Regions from separate parts of the Paenibacillus sp. Marseille-Q9583 genome, predicted to be linked through region 4. Evidence: predicted binding sites of a transcription regulator. Region 4 holds the regulator's gene; each other region holds the start of a gene.

Region 1 (2,209 bases), on a different contig from region 4:
CCAGTCCGTAACACATACCGCGATGCTCGGCACATTCACCGATGGAATATACATTCTGCATGGAAGTTTGCAAATAATCATCCACCAAGATCCCACGATTTACGGAGATTCCGCTTTCTTTTGCCAATGTCACGTTCGGTTTGATTCCAACAGCCATTACCACAAAATCTGCCTCAAGCGTACTGTCATCACTAAAACGCAATCCACTTACTCTCTGTTCCCCGATCAATTCTATCGTTTGTTTGCCCATAGCAAATTTCACACCTTGACGCTCAAGCTCAGCTTGCAGCATCGAGGAGGCATTCCGATCAAGCTGACGCTCCATCAGATCTTCCATCAAATGAACTACGGTTACGTCCATGCCTAGGTTCACAAGACCTTTTGCCGCTTCCAGCCCAAGCAAACCCCCGCCGATGACAGCCGCTTTGCTGTATTGTTTGGCCGCTGCCAGCATCGCATCACAGTCTGAAATATCCCGGAATCCTACAACGCCCTCTTTATCACTGCCAGGTACAGGTAAAATAAACGAATTCGAGCCTGTCGCAATAATCACTTTGTCATAGGGCACTATCATCCCGTTATCCGTAACAACTTGCTTCGAGCCTTCATCAATTCGTGTCACCGTTGTTCCCGTGTGTAGAGTTATACTATTGTCTTCATACCAATTCCAGTCGTTTAGGATGATATCATTAAGGGTCTTACTTCCTTCAAGAACATAAGACAACATGATGCGATTGTAATTGGGGTGAGGTTCACTTCCAAAAACCGTGATGTCATAAGCTCCACCCAGCTTCAATATCTGCTCAATCGTACCTATGCCTGCCATACCGTTGCCGACTAATACTAGTTTTTCTCTTATCGTTGTCATGGTTAGGTGCCTCCTCAAGCTTATGAATACCTGATCAATTTCTCTTCTACATATTGGAATTATACGGTTCAAATTCAAGTCGTCATTGTGATTGCAGTCACTTTAATTGTGAATATTTTCACACTTCAGTGTACTGATAATTGTTACATATCTTTTCCACATAAAAAGCCAGATTAACGATTCTGAACAACCGTTGATCTGGCTTAATGTACGATTTTTTAGCGTAAAGTCAATAAAATTTCCAATTCATCTTGAGCCCTGAGCTTCATATCCATTCCATCATCGAGTAGTTGTTTTCCATTCACCTTAAGCTTCCATTCTTCATTACTAAGAGGAGTATAATCGTCGACGGAAAGCACCTTTTTATTGTCATCGGCCAACTGTACGCTACTACAGCTTTTGAGCAGATCTCTTACAGTTAAATCCTCTTTAAATAACATAATATACGTATGATGCAAGTCTACTTCTACACTTCCACCGTTCAAGGTCAGCCTTACAGTTTGAAGTGGTGCTTGATGGTCCTTTGACTTCGCGGTGAAGACTAGCTGTGAATCATACCCTACAGTATTATTCCAATCCGCATTCCCAATGATTTGACCGCCCATCTGAAGCTCCCAAACCATTCCCGCCTCTAGCGAAAAATTCTTTACCGAAACAATGCTTGAGTTATCCTCAGCAAATGTGGCAACATTACTACCTTTCAGTAGCTCCATGATCGATATTCCATTTCTATAACTCCCACTAAGTAACCTATCTGATGGTTTAGTAAGCAGTTCATTATCTCCAACCCTTATCGATATTGTCGGTCCCTCTGATCCTGCCACACCATTATTAGCATTACTATTGCCGTCATTGTTAGTAGAGCATCCACCTATTATGAATACAATGACTAATCCTAGCATCAATTTCCACAAAGATCGCATGGGCATCCTGGCACCGCCTTGTCCCGCCTAATGACCCTATAGCGTCTCAGGCTTGTAAAGTTATGTATACTGTCTTTTTAAGGATAACTTAAACAAGCCATGTTCTCAAATAAGTAATAATAAGCTTACTTTCAGTATCTTTAATTATCTTCCTCTTTTTGCTCATTCAGCGTCATTTCACATATTCTGGGGGATTTATCCCCCTCTTTCTGCTCATTCAGCTTCATTTCGCATATTCTGGGGGATTTATCCCCCTCTTTTTACTCGTTCGGCGTCATTTCGCATATTCTGGGGGATTTATCCCCCTCTTTTTGCTCATTCAGCGTCATTTCGCATATTCTGGGGGATTTATCCCCCTCTTTCTGCTCGTTCGGCGTCATTTCGCATATTCTGGGGGATTTATCCCCCTCTTTCTGCT
Region 2 (2,209 bases), on a different contig from region 4:
TGGTAAAGTTACCAAGGTTATCACAAGCGAAGGGGAGCATGAGGCGGATCTTGTAATTCTCTGCATCGGCTTCCGTCCGAATACTGAGCTGTTAAAAGGTCAAGTGGATATGCTGCCAAATGGCGCAATTCTGGTCAATGATTATATGCAGACCAGTTGCCCAGATGTGTATGCCGCTGGTGACAGCTGCGCGATTCATTACAACCCTACAGGTAAGCACGCTTATATTCCACTGGCAACCAATGCCGTACGGATGGGCACTTTGGTCGCACGTAACTTAGTGAAAGAGACGATTCCTTATATGGGTACTCAAGGGACTTCGGGCATTAAGATTTATGAAGATAATATCGCTGCTACCGGTCTTACTGAAGAAGGGGCTAAGGCTGAAGGAATGGATGTAGAAACTACCATGATTATTGACAACTACCGTCCAGAATTTATGCCAACCTTCGAGCAGGTGCAATTAAAAGTGGTATTTGATCGCGCCACACGCCGCATTCTCGGAGCGCAAATCTTGTCCAAAACGGATTTGACGCAATCGATCAACACAGTATCTGTATGTATTCAAAATAAAATGACAATCGATCAGCTTGCCTTTATCGATTTCTTCTTTCAACCTCATTACAACAAGCCTTGGAACTTCCTGAATACAGTAGGCCTCGAATCGCTACCGGCATCAGTACCAAGCAAAGAGGCAGTAACCGTATAACTTAATTGCATATGAACAATAAAGTGGGTAAACCGGAGCCAAACATGGCTCCGGTTTTTTGTGATTGAAGCTGGTACTATTTACCGTTAAAATAATATGGGGCCTGTTCTTACAATTGTAATTATGGATGCGCTTCGTTAAATTTGACATGTCAGTGAAAAGTTTCACTTAGTTTTTCATTAAGTGATAATTATCACGTTAATGTGTTTTATGACACGCTACAATGGTCGTAAAGGAACAAATTTTAAGTAAATAGATGAAGGGGATAGGAATCATGGCTTATAATAAACCGCAGCAGATTGCCGCAGTCACGGTCGAGAACGGCATAAAAAAGGCGCATAATCCTTTAAGCACCGTACTAATTCTGGGCTTTCTGGGAGGAGCGTTTATCGCGCTCGGATTTTTACTGGATATTCGCGTTATTGCTGGGGCACCACATGAATGGGGATCCATCGCTAACTTTATTGGAGCAGCTGTCTTCCCTGTTGGGTTGATTCTAGTGCTGCTTGCAGGGGGAGAACTACTGACAGGCAATATGATGGCTGTGCCACTTGCTTTTATGGCGAAGAAGATATCCTTCTGGGAAGTGGTTAAGAATCTCGTATTGATTACCCTAAGCAATCTGGCGGGAGCTTTGTTTGTAGCTTACTTTTTCGGTCACGTGGTTGGTTTAACCTCTGACGGTGTGTATTTGGAAAAATTAGTGGAGATGGCAGGACATAAGCTTGAAGCAGACTTCTTTCCGGCATTTGTTTCCGGTATAGGTTGTAACTGGCTCGTAGCTTTGGCGGTATGGCTCTCCTATGGAGCAGATAACTTCAGTGGCAAAATCCTCGGCATCTGGTTCCCGACGATGGCTTTTGTAGCTATCGGCTTCCAGCACGTTGTAGCCAACATGTTCTTAATTCCCGCAGCTATTTTTGAAGGTTATTTTTCATGGGGAGAGTACTTCAACAATTTTGTTCCGGTATGGCTAGGCAACTTGACGGGTGGTGCAATCTTTGTTGCGGCAGCTTATTGGATGGCTTACCTGCGTAAAGAGCCTGCATCTATTCAGTCCGTGGACAGCATGTCCGGCAGCGGTATAAAGAAACACGCCTAAACCTATCTTATAGAACACTCCTTAGAATAGTCGAGGGGTGCTTTTTGCTGTATAGACAAATAAAATCCGCCGTGATGTATCCGAGTTCGGGGGAACGAAATCGGATGCACGGCGAATTTTAAAAGGGGGAGTGTTTCTAGGCTCTATTACCCCGACTTTGTAATAACGAAACACTTCATTATTGTTTAGTCTACTTTACGGAAGACAGCGGCAACTATAAAATATAAATAGATAGTAGAAATAGGGAGGACTCGGACGTGAAAGGTGCCACTTTTTTCTCAGCTACGGTAGAAGTTAGCCCTAAATAAGAGGTGAAGTATACTAATACTTTATCACGATAGCACGTCAATGCGTCTGCTTGCCCTGAACCCTGTTTTGGGATAATACTGGATGGAATA
Region 3 (2,209 bases), on a different contig from region 4:
GCTAGAAAAGCGAGCGGTGCGATCAGTGCGATGATGCTAAGCATCCACTTGTTAAGCGCATTGCGCTTTTTCCAGAACACAAACAGGAAATATAAGACCGCTATCCCGAGCAAAGCAAATCCGATTCCGACCATTAAATCAAACAGGTAATGGACGAGAAGCGGTGGCCATTCATCCTTTGGGAATTCCTCGAGCCCCGTTACCTCTGCGTTAAAGTTTCCAAAAGCCAGGAAGCTGAGCAGCTTCGGCAGATGAAGAGCTCCTAGAACGTCATGCTCTGCATTCAGCCATCCCATTAGGACCAAATCCACACCGCTACCCGTCTCAAAATGCCACTCTGCCGCTGCAAGCTTCTCAGGCTGATGCTCGGCCAAAAACTTGGCGGAGACATCTCCAGCTAACGTGTTCAGCAAGCCAAACAGCAAAACAACCGCCATCATGAGATTCAAGGATTTTTTGTGGTATGCGGACACTCCTTTTCTCAGCATCGCAAAGGCTGCAATCCCGGCTAACAAGGCAGCTCCAGTCAAATAGGCCGAGCTTAATACATGAAACACCTTGGAGAACGTCGCCGTATTCAGCATCGCTTGCACCGGGTCAATCGCAGTGAATTGGCCTGCTTCCATGACAAAGCCTCCAGGCTGGTTCATGAATCCGTTCACCGTCGTAATAAAAACGGCAGACATGCCTGCCCCGGCGACAATCGGAATCGTCAACAGCCAATGGATATAAGGATTTTTGAACCGATCCCATGTATACAAATAAATGCCCAGGAAGATGGCTTCAAAAAAGAACGCGAACACTTCCATGAATAACGGAAGTGCAATAACATTCCCAGCCAGTTTCATAAAATTCGGCCACACCAGAGCCAATTGTAGTGAAATCGCTGTACCGGTCACGACACCAACCGCTACAGAAATGACAAATCCTCGAGACCACCTCTTTGCCATAAGTGTATAATGTGGATCCTTTTTGCGGATCCCGATGAACTCTGCAATAGCGATCATTAGCGGTATACCGACGCCAATCGTCGCAAAAATAACGTGGAACCCGAGAGTCAAGCCTGTCACCAGCCTGCTCCATAGTACCGTATCAATTGCCATTCTTTACTGCTCCCTTCAAACGCTGTTCATTTTTCGTCATAAGTTGATGCTTATGATTAGGCCGGCTAACTCTTAGGCTGTATTCAATATCAGGTTTAGCAGGGCTCAGCGACATCGTTGCCTGTTCGTTTTAGTATGACGTTTCTCGTTCTTTGATATGTAAAAAGAGAAAAAATTCACAAAGCAAGAGTTGGCGAGCCTGATTTACCTGATACTGAGCAGTCAAATTAATAACGTGACCTAATGATTAAAATCATCTTATCTTAAATTGCAAGTAATTCAATCACAGATATCTCTTAATCCCTAAACGTTCAAGAAAGGGTCAAATCTTTCTGACAACTCAGTGAATAACACAAAAAGAACCCAAAAGAGCTATTGATTCAATAGCGTATATATGATTTCACAAGTCTCCTCCTACTTTGATGTTAGAAAAAAGATATTTTCTCATTTTTACCTCTAATATATACCCCCTTTTGCAACAAAAAACACTGACTCAAATCATCAGTGTTTTTGAATTAAAGCTAATGTTATCTTCGTCATGACAAATCTTTCTCCATTTCATATTGCTCGATATATACGTCAAGACCAACGCTTTTAAGGAAACGTATAGAATTTGTATCTCTTTTGTTTACATTATTGACGGTGATGATAGAATGTCTCTCTCCCATCCAATGAAATAAGTAACGTCCAAATCCCCGGTTTCTTTTTTCTCGCAAAATACCGAACTGTAGAACTGCTCCGTTGGCCGATTTTATTACCGCGTATCCACAAATCTTATTCTCTTCCCTTATCGTGACCACATCGTATAAATGCGGGTTTCGTAAAATTGCATGAACAGATTGTTCCCAAGAAGGTTCAAAATTCCAATAAGAATGTACCGATGTCCAATCGAATTCTTCCAGTCGAACCGTAGCAATGGAAGTAAGACTATGATCGGCCGGAAGGGTTACATCAATACGCCCCTTGAAACAAGCCAATTCTCTATGGATTTGAAATCCTACGGCGGTATACGCTTTTATAGCTTTCTCATTGCTTTGGATCACTTCAAGCAAACACTTTTGAATATGAGCTTCTTTAAGGATGGGAAGAGCATGACGATAAATTTG
Region 4 (2,209 bases):
ACTTAACAAAGAAGTCCGGTGGGCAAGTATATGGGGCGTGTGGCGAGATCATCGTCGTAATTCTACCATCAGCCTTACCATGCCAATTTCGTGCAAAAGAAATCGCTTCCGCAAGCTTGTGATTTTGTACTTCCTCTGGACATAAGCCAATTACGCCTCTCATCAGTACGGAACGGATGCCTGATAATTCGACTACCTCTGCTACTCGGTCCATATGATCGTACATATCCAAGAAGGTTGTAGTACCACCTTTTAGCATTTCCAGTACCGACAAGGAGGTTCCCCAGTATACATCTTCTCCAGTGAACTTCGCTTCCATCGGCCACATCTTCTCTTGAAGCCACACCTGAAGTGCTAAATCATCTCCATAACCACGAAGCAATGACATTGCGGCATGGCCATGTGTATTTACCAGACCTGGCATAAACAGCAGACGACTGCCATCAACAACTTGCACATCATCTTCCATTAAAGGCTCTTTTTTTCCTATGTAAGTGATCAAATCATCTTCAATAGTCATATATCCATTCAGAACCGGCTCATCCGTTCCCGGAATAAGAAAACGCCCGCCCTTAATTATCGTTTTACTGCTCTTCATTTCCGGTTTCTTCCTTTCCGTCTTTCAAATAATAAGCAAGGCTTTGCAAATCCGTTGTAAAATCGGCAGCATGAACCCGGATATTCGATGGTGTTTTTAGAATCACTGGTGCAAAATTCAAAATCGCCTCAATACCAGACTCAATGAGAATATCTGCTACATTCTGCGCTTCTGAATCAGGCACAGTAATTATCCCAATTCGAATACCTTGCTCACGAACCGTCTGACCAAGCTCCTCCATCGGTTGAACGGTAAGAGAGTTGATTTTCCGCCCTACCTTAGGTGCATAGGAGTCAAATATAGCGGTAATCTTCATAGTATCTTTCAGATAAGCATTGTAATTCGATAATGCATGTCCAAGGTTACCGGCTCCTACTAAAGCCACATTCAATTGTTGATCCAGCTTCAGAATATGACGGATTTTTTCAATAAGATAAGTTACGTCATACCCGATACCTTTTCTACCAAAGTCTCCAAAATAAGCTAAATCTTTACGAATTTGAGCAGGATTCAAATCAAGTTTTTGTCCTAGTTCTTGTGAGGAAACGGTTAATATTTCACGTTTCTGGAGATCATTCAAGAAACGCAAGTACACAGGAAGTCTGCGAACAACGGCTTCTGATATTTTATCCGATTTCATAATTTACCTCCTAATTTAAGTGATATTCTGTTCAATTCCTATCGAAATATCTGCACCTCGTCTCAAGGAAGAGCGGTATTCTTATACCGCCCTTCCTTGTAGAGTGATTAATAAGATCGATGACGTTTTTTTCAAGAAACGCCTCCGTCTTCCAACCACTCCGCTATACGAGGAACCATTTGATCCGTAAGCATATGCTCCATTTTCGGGCCAGGCAACGAATAGAGGAAATACTTCCCATAGTGAGATTCGATCACCCTTGTGTCATACACAATAACAATACCCCGATCTTGCGCTGTCCGTACCAGCCTCCCAAATCCTTGCTTGAAGCGAATAACCGCCTGAGGAACAGACAACTTCATGAACGGATTCTTTTTCTGGGCTTGTAATAACTCAGACTTCGCTTCCGCTAGGGGGTGGTTTGGCGGTTGAAATGGGAGCCTCACGATGGCCAAGCATGTTAATGCTTCACCTGGAATATCTACACCCTCCCAAAAGCTGCTTGTTCCTAACAGTACAGAAGCTGCACTGTCCTGAAAACGGCGGATCAGCTTGCTACGGCTGCCCCCCTCCACGCCTTGACCTAACACCGTGATCTCTTGTGAGGCTAGAGCCTCTTTCAGAGGATCATAAACCTGGCGTAGCATCTTGTAAGAAGTAAACAGGACAAGCATCCGCCCACGTGTTGTAATAGCTGCTTCTGCTAGTGACTGTACGAGTGTATCGACAAATCGGGCATCGCCTACACTACCCTTCACACTAGGGAAATCCCGCGGAATAACTAACAGCGCCTGCTCCCGATATTTAAAGGGAGAAGGCAGGAGTGATGTCATCAGACGCCCCTCTTCCGCAGCTTCATTAAGTCCGAGATTATCAATCATAAACTGGAAAGATTTATCGACAGAGAGTGTCGCCGAAGTCAGTACGATACTTTTCTTCTTGTCGAAAAACAGCTCCTTAAGCTGAGTACT

What was found. The regulator Rex, encoded in region 4, represses fermentation and respiration genes when NADH is low (regulators of the CRP and FNR family bind a similar motif). The targets are predictions, from matches to a motif close to TTGTGAAATATTTCACAA.
Region 1: nirB (nitrite reductase large subunit NirB) is a predicted target of Rex. The motif match lies at 975-992, and genes of this name have one in related genera.
Region 2: ACWNM1_RS00440 (formate/nitrite transporter family protein) is a predicted target of Rex. The motif match lies at 862-879, and genes of this name have one in related genera.
Region 3: ACWNM1_RS17765 (cytochrome ubiquinol oxidase subunit I) is a predicted target of Rex. The motif match lies at 1,268-1,285, and genes of this name have one in related genera.

What each region holds. Positions count from the first base shown of each region.
Region 1 covers NZ_CDRJTB010000048.1:9,954-12,162, forward strand. The annotation lists gene nirB (nitrite reductase large subunit NirB) at 1-868, opposite strand, end outside; gene ACWNM1_RS20155 (hypothetical protein) at 1,087-1,797, opposite strand; gene ACWNM1_RS20160 (hypothetical protein) at 2,052-2,209, opposite strand, start outside.
Region 2 covers NZ_CDRJTB010000001.1:104,306-106,514, reverse strand. The annotation lists gene ACWNM1_RS00445 (FAD-dependent oxidoreductase) at 1-709, shown strand, start outside; gene ACWNM1_RS00440 (formate/nitrite transporter family protein) at 984-1,811, shown strand.
Region 3 covers NZ_CDRJTB010000038.1:21,325-23,533, reverse strand. The annotation lists gene ACWNM1_RS17765 (cytochrome ubiquinol oxidase subunit I) at 1-1,103, opposite strand, end outside; gene ACWNM1_RS17760 (GNAT family N-acetyltransferase) at 1,640-2,209, opposite strand, start outside.
Region 4 covers NZ_CDRJTB010000018.1:1,511-3,719, forward strand. The annotation lists gene ACWNM1_RS10835 (amidohydrolase) at 1-598, opposite strand, end outside; gene ACWNM1_RS10840 (redox-sensing transcriptional repressor Rex) at 585-1,238, opposite strand; gene dinG (ATP-dependent DNA helicase DinG) at 1,370-2,209, opposite strand, start outside.